DNA from 2 places in the Streptomyces sp. P9(2023) genome. Region 1 is predicted to be linked to the other one. Evidence: riboswitches for the same ligand, from Rfam matches in the RefSeq annotation. Region 1 holds a riboswitch; the other holds the start of a gene.
What was found. Region 1 has a riboswitch for glycine ahead of gcvP (aminomethyl-transferring glycine dehydrogenase). Riboswitches for the same ligand answer to the same signal wherever they lie in the genome.

Region 1 (7,371 bases):
CGCGCTGGGGCTCCGGCTGCAGTGATCTTGTAGGGGCCCGACTACCCAAACCGGTCGGGCACGTCCTAGGGTTGCTGTGTGAACGAGCTCGACGTTGTGGGTGTCCGGGTGGAAATGCCCTCCAACCAACCGATCGTGCTCCTGCGTGAAGTGGGAGGCGATCGGTACCTCCCCATCTGGATCGGACCGGGGGAGGCGACCGCGATCGCCTTCGCCCAGCAGGGCATGGCCCCTGCCAGGCCGCTGACGCACGACCTTTTCAAGGACGTCCTTGAAGCGGTGGGCCAGGAGCTCACCGAGGTCCGCATCACCGATCTCCGTGACGGTGTCTTCTACGCGGAGCTGGTCTTCGCCAGCGGCGTCGAGGTGAGCGCCAGGCCGTCCGACGCGATAGCGCTGGCCCTGCGCACCGGGACGCCGATCTTCGGCAGTGACGGCGTGCTGGACGACGCCGGTATCGCTATTCCGGACGAGCAGGAGGACGAGGTGGAGAAGTTCCGCGAGTTCCTCGACCAGATTTCTCCGGAGGACTTCGGGTCCAGCAGCCAGTAGGTGCTGGAGCCGGTGCGGTTCAGGAGGGGCCGGGTCGGTGGCCGGTGACGGCGGATGCCGGTGAGTGGGCGCTGGGCGTCGGCTTTCGGCCGTCGTGCGCGGGGTGGCCTCAGCGCATTCGGCTAGCCTTTCCCCGGAGAGGGATACGGGAAACCACTCTCAGGGTGATTATCACTCGGCGTGCCGAGTGTGGCGATCGTTGACGCACCCCGAGTGACTGCCTACCTTCGTGTGGGCAGGTCAAGGACGGAGGGTCGGCGTGATGAGCAGCGGCGACGGTACGGCAGGGGGCTCCCTCGGGCGTGCGCCCGAGGGGAGCGGGCCGTATCCGCTTCACGGCAGTGTCGGCGACTTCGGGGCGGACGCGTCGGTCGGTACGGACACGGTGGGGTACCGCGGTCCGACCGCGTGCGCGGCGGCGGGGATCACGTACCGCCAACTGGACTACTGGGCGCGCACCGGGCTCGTCGAGCCGAGTGTGCGGCCCGCGTACGGGTCCGGGACTCAACGGCTCTACAGCTTCCGCGACGTCGTCGTTCTCAAGATCGTCAAGCGTTTCCTGGACACCGGGGTCGCGCTCCAGAACATCCGGGCCGCCGTCCAGCACCTGCGGGCCCGTGGCTTCCGCGATCTGGAGCGGATGACACTGATGAGCGACGGGGCGACGGTGTACGAGTGCTCCTCGCCGGACGAGGTCGTGGATCTGCTCCAGGGCGGTCAGGGTGTCTTCGGGATCGCCGTGGGCGTGGTCTGGCGGGACGTGGAGGCGGCGTTGTCGCAGTTGCACGGGGAGCGGATCGACACCGGCGAGACCCTGGTCGGGCACAACCCGGGCGACGAGCTCGCGCGGCGGAGGCGTGACCGGGCGGTCTGAGCGCCCGCGTCCTATGCCAGCCGCGGTGATGTCGGCCGCGGCGATGTCAGCTGGGTGATGTCAGCTGGGGTGATGTCGGCTGGGGTGATGTCGGCATGTCGGCCGCGTGATGTCGGCCGCCGCGTGCGTCCGTATGTCAGTGCGGGTCGGTTGTCAGTGGCGTAGGGCAGCATCGGTGATGTGAGAGCCGCGCCGACGATTCTGCATCTCGACATGGATGCCTTCTTCGCTGCCGCCGAGCAGGCGGCGAAGCCCAGTCTGCGCGGAAAACCGGTGGTCGTGGGTGGGCTGGGGCCGCGGGGTGTCGTGGCCACCGCTTCGTACGAGGCGCGGGTGTTCGGCGTGCACTCCGCCATGCCGATGGCGCAGGCGCGGCGGCTCGCGCCCAATGCCGCTTATCTCGTGCCGCGCTTCGGGTTCTATCGGTCGATCAGCGAGCAGGTCATGGAGCTGCTGGGGCGGCTCTCGCCGCTGGTGGAGCCGCTGAGCCTGGACGAGGCCTTCGTGGACCTGGAGGCGGGGGGTGTGGCGGACGACAGCGGGAGTGCGCGGGAGGCCGGTGAGCGGCTGCGCAGGGACATTCTCGCCGCGACGGGGCTGACGGGGTCGGTGGGGCTTGCCGGGTCGAAGATGCTCGCGAAGATCGCGTCCGAGGAGGCGAAGCCGGACGGGCTCGTGCTCATAGAGCCCGGGACGGAGCGGGCGCTGCTCGGGCCGAAGTCGGTGCGGATCCTGCCGGGGGTCGGGCCGGCCACCGGGGAGCATCTGCGGCGGGCCGGGATGACGACCGTGTCGGACCTCGCGGAAGCGGGCGAGGACGAGCTTGTACGGCTGCTGGGGCGGGCGCACGGGGCCTCCCTGTACCGGATGGCCCAGGGGTACGACGATCGGCCCGTGGTGGCCGAGCGGGACGCGAAGTCGGTGTCGGTGGAGGACACCTTCGACGTGGACCTGCACGACCGGGTGCGGATCCGGATCGAGGTGGAGCGGCTGGCCGAGCGGTGCGTGGGGCGGTTGAGGGCGTCGGGGCACTCGGGGCGGACGATCGTGCTGAAGGTGCGGCGCTTCGACTTCTCGACGCTGACGCGGTCGGAGACGTTGCGGGGGCCGACGGACGATCCGCTGGTGGTGCGGGAGGCGGCGGGGCGGCTGCTGGAGGGGGTGGACACGACGGGTGGGGTGCGGTTGCTGGGGGTGGGGGTGAGCGGGCTCGCCGACTACACGCAGGAGGATCTGTTCGCGCAGGCGGCGGAGGCGTCGGCGTCGGCGGAGGCGGAGGCGTCGGCGGAGGCCGAGGGTGGGGGCCAGGGGGGATCGGGGGGCTCGGCTGAGGGGGCGGGCTCGGCCGAGGTCGTTCCCGAGGCGGAAGAGCGGCCGGCCGCGGAGCGGAGATGGGCGCCGGGGCACGACGTACGGCATGCGGTGTACGGGGCCGGGTGGGTGCAGGGGAGCGGGGTGGGGCGGGTCACCGTGCGCTTCGAGGAGCCGGGGTCGGCGCCGGGGCGGGTACGGACGTTCCTCGTCGACGATCCGGAGCTGGAACCGGGGGAGGCGCTGCCGCTGGTGGGGAGCGGGGGGTCGTCGTCGGCGGTCGCGTAGTGGCGCCCGGCCGTTGGCCGGGCTGGTTGTTCCCGCCCGCACCGCCCGTGCGGGTGGGTGGGCAGAGGTGCGGGTGTTCCTGTGGGTGGTTGGGCGCCGTCGGCGGGTGCGGCAGCTTCGCGCCGCGGGGTGGTGGGGAAGCGTTGTCGGCGGTCGGCCGGTGGGTGCGCCCGGCCGGGCTGGTCGTTCCCGGCCCGCACTGCCCGTACCGGTGAGAGGGCAGAGGTGCCGGATCCTCCCGTGGGTGGCCGAGTGCCGTCGGTGGCTGTCGACTCGTGGCGGTGCGCCGGTTTTCAGCCGGGCTGGTCCCGGCTGCACTGCCCGTTCCGGTGAGAGGGCAGGGGTGTCGGTCCTCCTGTGGGTGGCCGAGTGCCGTCGGTGGCTGTCGACTCGTGGCGGTGCGCCGGTTTTCAGCCGGGCTGGTCCCGGCCGCACCGCCCGTACCGGTGAGAGGGCAGGGGTGCGGCTGCCGGGCCGCTACGCGGCTTCGCGGCACCCCGCGCGTTCGGCCGTGCTCGTCCAAGTCCTCCGCGGTCGGCCTGGCCGTCCCTGGCGGCGATACGCCGGACGTCCGCCACCAGGCCCGCTACGTGTCCTCCTGGCCTGCCAGACGGCCGAAGTCGTGGTCCGGTGGGGGTACCGGGGGGAGGGCCAGGCTGTAGTGGCGGTAGAGCTGGAGTTCCTGTTCCGGGGAGAGGTGGCGGCCCACGCCGAAGTCCGGGGCGTCCTTGATCAGGGCGCGTTCGTACGGGATGTGGAGGCCGTCCTCGACCAGTTCGCTCGGCTCCAGCGGGACGAACGCGTCGCGGCCGAAGAGGCCCGTGCGGACCGCCGCCCACTCGGGGACGCCCGTCGCGTCGTCCAGGTACACCTCGTCCACGGTGCCGATCTTGTGTCCGTTGCGGTCGAACGCCTTGCGGCCGATCAGGCTGCGCGGATCGATGTCGGTCTGCACGGTCCCTCCAACTGGTCGCAACTGCTCTACAAGAACTACGAAAGTGCACATCTGGGACGTCGGCCACTTGAGCGATGGAACCCGGAACGGCGCTGGTAGGCTGGCTGTGGCTGTCGACCCCGTGCGGGAGAGTCCTCCGAAGAAACCTTTCGGAGGCGCCGAAGGAGCAAATCCTCCCCGGAATCTCTCAGGCACCCGGTACCGCATGGACGAGGTCACTCTGGAAAGCAGAGCGGAGGTCCGACGGCGTCCGCTCTCACCGACGGTGAAAGCCGGCGAGCCCTTTTGGCGTGCCGGTGAAGCTCTCAGGTTGAGATGACAGAGGGGGAGGCCGTCCGGGCACCCGCGCCGTGGTGCCCCTCGCAGGTCGTGACGACCAGGAGGCCTCCGTACATGACCGCCCACCGCATTTCGCTCTCCGAACTCGAACAGGGCATCCCGTTCGAGCAGCGGCACATCGGGCCCGACGCCGAAGCCCGGGCCAAGATGCTCGCGCAGGTCGGCTACGGCTCCCTCGACGAGCTCACGGCCGCCGCCGTGCCGGACGTGATCAAGAACGCCGAGGCTCTCGGCCTGCCCTCCGCCCGTACCGAGGCCGAGGTTCTCGCCGAGCTGCGTGAGCTCGCCGACCGCAACCAGGTCCTCGCCCCGATGATCGGGCTCGGGTATTACGGGACGTTCACGCCTCCTGTGATTCTGCGGAACGTCATGGAGAACCCGGCCTGGTACACCGCCTACACGCCGTACCAGCCCGAAATCTCGCAGGGGCGCCTTGAGGCGCTGCTGAACTTCCAGACCATGGTCGCCGACCTCACCGGGCTGCCCACCTCCGGCGCCTCCCTCCTCGACGAGGGCACCGCCGCCGCCGAGGCCATGGCGCTCGCCCGCCGGGTCGGCAAGGTCAAGAACGGCGTCTTCCTCATCGACGCCGACGCCCTGCCGCAGACCATCGCCGTCATCGAGACCCGCGCCGAGCCCACCGGCGTCGAGGTCGTCGTCGCCGACCTCAGCGACGGCATTCCGGCCGAGATCGCCGAGCGCGGTGTATTCGGCGTGCTCCTGCAGTACCCGGGTGCCTCCGGTGCCGTCCGGGACATCAAGCCGCTCATCGACGCCGCCCACGAGCTCGGCGCGATCGTCACCGTCGCCGCCGATCTGCTCGCCCTCACCCTGCTCGCCTCGCCCGGCTCCCTCGGCGCCGACATCGCCGTGGGTACCACGCAGCGGTTCGGTGTGCCCATGGGCTTCGGCGGGCCGCACGCCGGCTACATGGCCGTCCAGGACAAGCACGCCCGCTCGCTGCCCGGCCGCCTCGTCGGCGTCTCCGTCGACGCCGACGGCAACAGGGCGTACCGCCTGGCCCTGCAGACCCGCGAGCAGCACATCCGCCGCGAGAAGGCCACCAGCAACATCTGCACCGCGCAGGTCCTGCTCGCCGTCATGGCCGGGATGTACGCCGTCTACCACGGGCCGGACGGGCTGAAGCAGATCGCCCAGCGTGTCCATCGGTATGCCGGTGTTCTTGCCGCCGGTCTCTCCGCCGGTGGCGTCGACGTCATACACGGCAGCTTCTTCGACACCCTCACCGTCCGCGTGCCCGGCAAGGCCGCCGAGGCCGTCGCCGCCGCCCGTGAGGCCGGTGTCAACCTGTACCTCGTCGACGCCGATCATGTGTCCGTGTCGTGTGACGAGACGACCGGTCGCGCCCAGATCGCCGCCGTCTGGGCCGCCTTCGGCGTCGACGCCGACATCGAGGCCCTGGACGCCGCCGCCGAGGACGCGCTGCCCGCCTCGGTGCTGCGCTCCGACGCGTACCTCACCCACCCGGTCTTCCACGCGCACCGCTCCGAGACATCGATGCTGCGCTACCTGCGCAAGCTCGCCGACCGCGACTACGCGCTCGACCGCGGCATGATCCCGCTCGGCTCCTGCACCATGAAGCTGAACGCGACCACCGAGATGGAGTCGGTGACCTGGCCCGAGTTCGGGCAGATGCACCCCTTCGCCCCGGTCGAGCAGGCGCAGGGCTACCTCACGCTCATCACCGAGCTGGAGGAGCGCCTCGCCGAGGTCACCGGATACGACAAGGTGTCGCTCCAGCCCAACGCCGGTTCGCAGGGCGAGCTGGCCGGTCTGCTGGCCGTCCGCGCCTACCACCGCGCCAACGGCGACGAGCAGCGCACCGTCTGCCTCATCCCGTCCTCCGCGCACGGCACCAACGCCGCCTCGGCCGTCATGGCCGGCATGAAGGTCGTGGTCGTCAAGACCGCCGACGACGGCGAGGTCGATGTCGCGGACCTGCGCGCCAAGATCGAGCAGTACCGCGACGAGCTGTCCGTGCTGATGATCACCTACCCGTCCACGCACGGTGTGTTCGAGGAGCACGTCGCCGACATCTGCGCCGAGGTCCACGAGGCCGGCGGTCAGGTGTACGTCGACGGTGCCAACCTCAACGCGCTGGTCGGGCTCGCCAAGCCGGGCAAGTTCGGCGGCGATGTTTCCCATCTGAATCTGCACAAGACCTTCTGCATTCCGCACGGCGGTGGCGGCCCCGGCGTCGGTCCGGTCGGCGTGCGCGCGCACCTCGCGCCGTACCTGCCGAACCACCCGCTCCAGCCGACCGCCGGTCCGGAGACGGGCGTCGGCCCGATCTCGGCCGCCCCGTGGGGCTCGGCCGGCATCCTGCCGATCTCGTGGTCGTACGTGCGTCTGATGGGCGGCGAGGGCCTCAAGCGCGCCACGCAGGTGGCCGTGCTCGCGGCGAACTACATCGCCAAGCGCCTGGAGCCGCACTACCCGGTGCTCTACACCGGTCCCGCCGGGCTCGTCGCGCACGAGTGCATCGTCGACCTGCGGCCGCTGTCCAAGGCGACCGGCGTCAGCGTCGACGACATCGCCAAGCGCCTGATCGACTACGGCTTCCACGCGCCGACGATGTCGTTCCCGGTGGTCGGCACGCTGATGATCGAGCCGACCGAGTCCGAGGACCTCACCGAGCTCGACCGCTTCTGCGACACGATGATCGCGATCCGCGGCGAGATCGAGAAGGTCGCGTCGGGCGAGTGGCCCGCAGACGACAACCCGCTGGCCAACGCCCCGCACACGGCGGCGGCCCTTGGCGGCGAGTGGAACCACGCGTACAGCCGTGACGAGGCGGTCTTCCCGGCCGGTGTCTCGGCCGCGGACAAGTACTGGCCGCCGGTCCGCCGGATCGACGGCGCGTTCGGCGACCGTAACCTCGTCTGCTCCTGCCCGCCGCTGGACGAGTACGACAACTAGTGCGGACATGAGTCAGGGCCGGTTCGGAGAGTTGCTCTCCGGGCCGGCCCTTGCGTGTTCCCTCGTACGTGTCGTGCCCGACGCGTCACCGTGACGTGTCAGGCGGCGGTCG
Region 2 (7,371 bases), on a different contig from region 1:
GAAGAGCGCGGCCTGGTTCGCGGAGGCGCCGGAGTGCGGCTGGACGTTGGCGTACTCGGCGCCGAACAGGTCCTTGATCCGGTCGATGGCGATCTGCTCGGCCACGTCGACGTGCTCGCAGCCGCCGTAGTAGCGGCGGCCCGGGTAGCCCTCGGCGTACTTGTTGGTGAGGACCGAGCCCTGGGCCTCCATGACCGCGACCGGAGCGAAGTTCTCCGAGGCGATCATCTCGAGGGTGGACTGCTGGCGGTGGAGCTCGGCGTCGACGGCGGCGGCGACGTCCGGGTCCAGCTCGTGGAGAGGGGTGTTCAGAAGCGACATGAATCGGATCCCTGGGGTCTCGTTAGCCGGCGGAGAACGCGGAGTACTCGTCCGCGGTGAGCAGGTCGTCCGGCTCACCGGTGACGCGCACCTTGAACAGCCAGCCGCCCTCGAACGGAGCGCTGTTCACCAGCGACGGGTCGTCCACCACGTCCTGGTTGGCGGCCACGACCTCGCCGGTCACCGGCGCGTACAGGTCGCTCACGGACTTGGTCGACTCCAGCTCGCCGCAGGACTCGCCCGCGGTGATGGTGTCGCCGACCGCGGGGAGCTGGGCGAAGACGACGTCACCGAGCGCGTTGGCCGCGAACTCCGTGATGCCGACCGTCGCGACGCCGTCCTCGGCGACCGACAGCCACTCGTGCTCCTTGGTGTAGCGCAGCTGCTGGGGGGTGCTCATGTCGTGATTCTCCTGGATCGAGGGAGTGCTGGTGTACGCGGGTCTTACGGGATGAGACGCGGGGCGAGACGTTCCGGCGTGGGAAACGTCACTTCTGGCGCTTGTAGAACGGCAGCGCCACGACCTCGTACGGCTCGTGGGTGCCGCGGATGTCCACACCTACACCCTGCGTACCGGGCTCGGCGTGCGCCGCGTCCACGTATGCCATCGCGATCGGCTTACCGAGGGTGGGCGACGGGGCGCCCGAGGTGACCTCGCCGATGACCTCGCCGCCGGCGACGACCGCCATGCCGGCGCGCGGGACGCGGCGGCCCTCGGCGATCAGCCCGACGAGCTTGCGCGGCGGGGCGGTCTCGGCGCGCTCGGCGGCCTTCTCCAGGGCATCGCGCCCGACGAAGCGGCCCTCGTTCGTCGTCTTCTCGAACTTCACGACCCGGCCGAGGCCCGCGTCGAACGGGGTGAGCGAGGTCGTCAGCTCGTGCCCGTACAGCGGCATGCCCGCCTCCAGGCGGAGCGTGTCACGGCAGGACAGGCCGCAGGGGATCAGACCGACCGGCGCGCCCGCCTCGGTCAGCGCCCGCCAGACGCCCTCGGCGTGCTCGGGCTTCAGGAACAGCTCGAAGCCGTCCTCGCCGGTGTAGCCGGTACGGGCGATCAGCGCGGGCACCCCGGCGACCGTGCCCGGGAGGCCGGCGTAGTACTTCAGCCCGTCCAGGTCGGCGTCGGTGAGGGACTTCAGGATGCCGGGGGACTCCGGTCCCTGGACGGCGATCAGGGCGTACGCGTCGCGGTCGTCGCGGACCTCGGCGTCGAAGCCCTCGGAGCGCGCCACGAGCGCGTCGAGGACGATCTGCGCGTTGGAGGCGTTGGCGACCACCATGTAGTGAAAAGACTCAGCCTCGCGCTCCTGGAGCCGGTACACGATCAGGTCGTCGAGGATGCCGCCGTCCTCCTGGCAGATGTGCGTGTAGCGCGCGCGGCCCACACCCACCGTGGAGATGTTGCCCACCAGCGCGAAGTCGAGCAGCTCGACGGCCTGCGGCCCGGTGACGGTGATCTCGCCCATGTGGGAGAGGTCGAAGAGGCCGGCCTTGGTGCGGACGGCGTTGTGCTCGTCGCGCTCGCTGGCGTAGCGCAGCGGCATGTCCCAGCCGGCGAAGTCGGTCATGGTCGCGCCCAGGGAACGATGCAGGGCCAGGAGGGGAGTGCGGCGCGCAGCGCCTTCGTCTGGGGCGGTGGCGGGCGACGGGTGGGCGGTCGGACGGGGGGCAGACGTGCTCATGGTGTGGCTCCCGGATCCCAAGGGCGGAAAACATGACGGGCGAGGACGTCCTCCCCATCTGTCATGGAACCTGAGAGGTTCACCGAGAGCATCTCGTCACCGAGAGGTCGGCTTGCACCTTGGGTGGGAACGCCACGGAGGCGTCCCGCTTTTCAGATCTGCCTCATCCACGCGGTACGGGGCCTGAGAGATTCAAGGGAGGGTCTTGCTCCTTCGGCGCCCGGGGCCCACCGTGGTGGGTTCCGGGACTCTCCCGCGCGGATTCGAGCGGCCGGTATGAGGTTGTGTGCGCTTGGCGCGCACATCATTGCATGCGGTGTCCGATCGGCAAATCGCTTGTCACTGATTACCCCTTCTTTACACTTTGTGGGCAGGGGGGTCCCAGGGACCCGACAGGGGGAGAGACGATGACGTTCCAGCACAGCGGCGCCTACGCCACGGGTGCGGGGATACCGGCCCAGCGCGCCCGCGCCCGGACCCGAAGGCGTCGCTCGGCCGTGCCCCTGCTCCGAGACCTGCGCGAGCGCGGCGGCCGCGGCCCCCGGACGCTCGCCTTCACCGCGGGCGACCTCGTGGTGGTCTCCGGGCTGCCCGGAAGCGGCAAGTCGACGCTGATGCGCCGCGCCGCCGACGGCCTCGGCATCGACTCCCAGGACGCCCGCGAGCGCTGGGAGGGCCGGCTGCCCGCCTTCCTGCCGTACGCCGTCTACCGCCCGCTGGCCCGGATCGCCCACTACGCCGGGCTGCGCCGCGCCCTGCGCGCCGGGCGGAGCGTCGTCGTCCACGACTGCGGCACGCAGTCCTGGGTGCGGAACTGGCTGGCCCGCGAGGCCCGCCGCCGGGGCCGCGCGCTCCATCTGATCCTGCTCGACGTCACGCCCGACACGGCCCGCGCGGGCCAGCACGCGCGGGGCCGGGGCGTCTCGGGGTACGCCTTCGCCCGCCACCGCCGGGCCGTCGGCCGGCTCCTCGGCTCGGTCGAGTCAGGCCGCCTGCCCCGAGGCTGTGCCTCGGCGACCCTGCTCGACCGGGACGCCGCCGGCGCCCTGCGGACGATCGCCTTCCGCTCCGCTCACTGAACCCTTCACCGAGCCCCTCACGAGCCCTTCACTGAGCCCTTTTGGCCACGGGGGTGCCAGGGCGGCGTTAGGGTTCTGCCCCGAGGGCGTCGTGACCAGGGCGCGCGAGAAGGGGAAACGGGAACCGTGGACGTTACGTGGCCGGGCAACGAGCTCGAAGAGGTCCTGGCGGCCTCGCTCGGCAACCCCTCCGCCGGAGGCCGCCTCGTCGAGGTCCTCGGCCGCAGCCCCGTCTGGGTGCCGCTGCCCAACGGCGGCAGCCCGGAGAGCCGGGACCTCGATCTGCCGACGATGGAGATCGACGGCCTGCCGTACGTCCCCGTCTTCAGCTCCGAGCAGCAGTTCCTGGCCTGCGTCGGCAGCCACATGTCGTTCACCGTGGCCCCCGCCCGTGACTTCGCCCGCGGCCTGCCGCCGCAGCTCGGCATCGCCGTCAACCCCGGCGGCACCGTCGGCGCCCCGCTGCCCCCGCCCGCCGTCGCCGAGCTCTGCCGCGTCGGCCGCACTCCGCTGGACGGCCCCGCGACCGGCGGCCGGGTCCGGCTCTTCGAGCCCGACTGGCAGGACGACCCCGTCGACTTCCTCTCCGCCGCCTCCGCCGAGTTCGAGGCCACCGGCGTCGTCCGCTCCGCCCGGCGCGCCCTGGCCAGCGTCGAGGGCACCGAACCCGCCCTGTTCGTCGGCGTCGAGCTCGTCGCCTGGGACGGCGTCGACCGGAACGCCCCGCTCGACGCCCTCGGCCGCGCGCTCGGCCGGGTCGAGGTGGCCTGGCCGGTCAACCTCATCCTGCTCGACGTCGCACAGGACCCGGTGGGCGAGTGGATGCTGGAGCGGGTGCGCCCCTTCTTTCAGCGGGCCTCCCTGTAACTAAGCTGGTGCGGTCGGTGGACGGAAGAGGGGCGGGAACCAGGGTGAGCGCGTCAGGCACCGCTGCGACCGGACAGGTCGAGCACATGCTGCGCCAGGTGGCACCCGGACGCTACGACGCGTACGAGCAGCTGCTGCACGCCCTCGGCGACGGCAGCCTCTGGATGCTGCTCTGGCAGGGCACGCCCGGATCGCCCGACGCCCAGTACGGCCACATGGAGATCGACGGCTTCGGGTACGCCCCGTGCGTCACCTCCGCCCAGGAGCTCGCCGTATCCGGCTGGAACCGCGCCCACGAGCTGGTCACCGGCCGTGAGATCGCCCGCTCGCTCTACCCCGACCGGGTGGGCGTCTGGCTCAACCCGCACGACGCGAACGGTGGCGTCGGCATCCCCTGGGCCGACCTCCGCCGGATCGCCACCGGTCTCGACCGGATGCCGGCCGGACCCCTGCGGCTCTCCGAGCCGGCCCTGGAAATCCCCCAGTTCTACGCCCTGCTGACCCAGAACGCCCATCGCACCCCGGCCGTACGGGCGCTGCGCCGGGCCTGGGTGCAGCCCGCGCTCGGCTCCCCGTACCTCGCCATCGGTCTCGACCTGTACGACACCTCCGCCGCCTCGGTCGAGTCGGTGCGCGCGATGATGCGCCAGTCGGTGTCCGCCGTCCCCGACGGCCTGCCCGTCTCGACGGTCGCGATGGCGGACACGTACGACCCGGTCGCGATGTGGCTGCGGGCCAACGCGCGGCCCTTCTACGACCGCGACGCGCACGCCGCCCCGCACGCGGCCCCGCCCGCCTCCGGCTACGGCTATCCGCCGGCCGTGCCCCGGACGTACTGATACGTCCCTTCCGTCACCCCAATTCACTCCTGCCATGCAGGAGTTGGGGGAGATGTCCGTTCTGGCCGAATAGTGGGTGAGATGGTCCGCTGAAAGGATCACAGAGTCCGGATAACGGAAGGCAACGAACCGCATCACGGTTGAGCAAACATTCACCGTGAGGGCTGGCGGGTGATCGCGAACACATTGAAGACTCCCCGGAACACCGGGCGTTCGGCCTCCTGGCCGGTGCCCCGCAGTTGTTCCACCGAGCCGCTACCCGCGGCGGGCAAGGGCCGGCTACCGGCGGCCGAGAGGGGTCCTCACCACGATGACGGCACCACTGCACGAGACGAGTGCGGCCGAGTCGACCGCCGCCGTCGATGCCGTGCCCCCGGCGCCGCCGGGCACGGCGATCGAGGGACGTTCCCCCTGGCAGATCGCCTGGACCAGGCTCAAGCGTGACAAGCTCGCGCTGGCCGGCGGCGCGATCGTGATCTTCCTGGTCGTCGTCGCGCTCCTCGCGCCCGTCATCGTGGGCCTGCTCGGACACCCGCCGGACGAGTTCCACGAGGACCAGATCGACCCGCTCTTCGGCACGCCGATCGGCTCCTACGGCGGCATCAGCTCCGACTTCCTGCTCGGCGTCGAGCCGGTCAACGGCCGCGACGTCTTCAGCCGCATCGTCTACGGGGCCCGGATCTCGCTGCTCGTCGCCTTCCTCGCGGCGATGTTCGCGGTCGTCCTCGGCACGATCCTCGGCATCGTCGCCGGCTACTTCGGCGGCTGGGTCGACGCGGCGCTCAGCCGCGTCATGGACGTCATGCTCGCCTTCCCGCAGCTGCTCTTCACCATCGCCCTGGTCTCCGTGCTCCCCAACGAGCTGCTCGGCTTCTCCGGTTCCGGGGTCCGCATCGGCGCGCTGGTGGTCGTGATCGGCTTCTTCGGCTGGCCCTACGTCGGCCGGATCGTCCGCGGCCAGACCCTCTCGCTGCGCGAGCGCGAGTACGTGGACGCCGCCCGCAGCCTGGGCGCCGGCCGCCTCTACATCCTGCGCCGGGAGCTGCTGCCCAACCTGATCGCCCCGATCATGGTCTACGCGACCCTCATGATCCCCACCAACATCCTCACCGAAGCGGCCCTCAGCTTCCTCGGCGCGGGTGTGAAGCCGCCCACCGCCTCCTGGGGCCAGATGCTGTCGACGGCCATCTCCACCTATGAATCGGACCCCCTGTTCATGGTGATCCCCGGCCTCGCGATCTTCATCACCGTTCTGGCGTTCAACCTCTTCGGCGACGGCGTGCGTGACGCGCTCGACCCGAAGGCCGCTCGCTGACCACCCTCAGCCACGTCCCCGATCGCCCGCACGCCCTACAGACCCGCCCCTGCCGCTGTTGACAGGAGGCAATCAACACCGGCGGACCGCCGTGACAACGGCGGCCGCCACTATTCCGGAGGTTGCGAGACCATGACTCTGAACAGCTCTTCGCGGCGCAGAATCGCCGCCGGCGCTCTCCTCGCCGCGGCCACGATGGTCGTCACCACCGCGTGTGGCGGCGGCAGCGGCGACGACAAGAGCAAGACCGGCGCACCCGGCTTCAACGCCGCGGTGAACAAGGTCGCCAACGCCTCCGACAAGAAGGGCGGCGAGCTGAAGTTCATCGGCTCGCAGGAGGCCGACTCGTGGGACCCGCAGCGCGGCTACTACGGCTTCGTGTGGGACTTCGCCCGCTACTACACGCGCCAGCTGATCTCCTTCAAGGCCGAGCCGGGTGCCGCCTCCACCGAGCTGGTCTCCGACCTCGCCACCGACACCGGCAAGGTCTCGCCCGACGGCCTCACCTACACCTTCACGCTGAAGGACGGGGTCACCTGGGAGGACGGCAAGCCGATCACCTCCAAGGACATCAAGTACGGCATCGAGCGCATCTGGGCCCAGGACGTCATCTCCGGCGGCCCGATCTACCTCCAGCAGGTCCTCGACCCGAAGATGGAGTACAAGGGTCCCTACAAGGACACCACCCCGGACAAGCTCGGCCTGAAGGCGATCGAGACCCCGGACGACAAGACCATCATCTTCAAGCTGCCGGTCGCCAACGGTGACTTCCTGCAGATGCTGGCCATGCCGGCCGCCTCCCCGGTCCGCCAGGACAAGGACACCAAGGCCCAGTACGGCCTGAAGCCCTTCTCCTCCGGCCCGTACAAGTGGAAGTCGTACACCCCCAACAAGTCGATGCTGCTCGTCCGCAACGACAAGTGGGACGCCAAGACGGACACCATCCGCAAGGCGCTGCCGGACAAGATCAGCGTCAAGTTCACCACCAACGCCGACGACATGGACAACCGTCTGGTCGAGGGCGAGTACGACCTCGACATCAACGCCACCGGCGTCGGTGCCGCGGCCCGTGCGAAGGTGCTCCAGCAGCACAAGGAGAACGCGGACAACCCGCAGACCGGCTTCATCCGTTACGCGGTCTTCCCGCAGACGGTCATCGACAACGTCGAGTGCCGCAAGGCGATCATCTACGCGGCCGACTCCAAGTCCCTCCAGACCGCCCGTGGTGGCCCGCAGGCCGGTGGCGACATCGCCTCCAACATGCTGCC

Region 2: it holds a riboswitch for glycine, as region 1 does, so the genes downstream of both, gcvT (glycine cleavage system aminomethyltransferase GcvT) here and gcvP (aminomethyl-transferring glycine dehydrogenase) in region 1, are expected to answer to the same signal.

Annotation. Positions count from the first base shown of each region.
Region 1 is NZ_JAUPWM010000027.1:69,978-77,348, reverse strand. Features, by position in the region: gene Q5762_RS27190 (MerR family transcriptional regulator) at 1-25, shown strand, start outside; gene Q5762_RS27185 (bifunctional nuclease family protein) at 79-552, shown strand; gene Q5762_RS27180 (MerR family transcriptional regulator) at 815-1,426, shown strand; gene Q5762_RS27175 (DNA polymerase IV) at 1,607-3,025, shown strand; gene Q5762_RS27170 (PRC-barrel domain-containing protein) at 3,612-3,980, opposite strand; glycine riboswitch at 4,095-4,194, shown strand; gene gcvP (aminomethyl-transferring glycine dehydrogenase) at 4,374-7,259, shown strand; gene Q5762_RS27160 (DUF5999 family protein) at 7,358-7,371, opposite strand, start outside.
Region 2 is NZ_JAUPWM010000009.1:56,598-63,968, reverse strand. Features, by position in the region: gene glyA (serine hydroxymethyltransferase) at 1-321, opposite strand, end outside; gene gcvH (glycine cleavage system protein GcvH) at 344-721, opposite strand; gene gcvT (glycine cleavage system aminomethyltransferase GcvT) at 810-2,003, opposite strand; glycine riboswitch at 2,166-2,269, opposite strand; gene Q5762_RS15545 (AAA family ATPase) at 2,411-3,082, shown strand; gene Q5762_RS15540 (enhanced serine sensitivity protein SseB) at 3,209-3,949, shown strand; gene Q5762_RS15535 (enhanced serine sensitivity protein SseB C-terminal domain-containing protein) at 3,994-4,788, shown strand; gene Q5762_RS15530 (ABC transporter permease) at 5,099-6,103, shown strand; gene Q5762_RS15525 (ABC transporter substrate-binding protein) at 6,236-7,371, shown strand, end outside.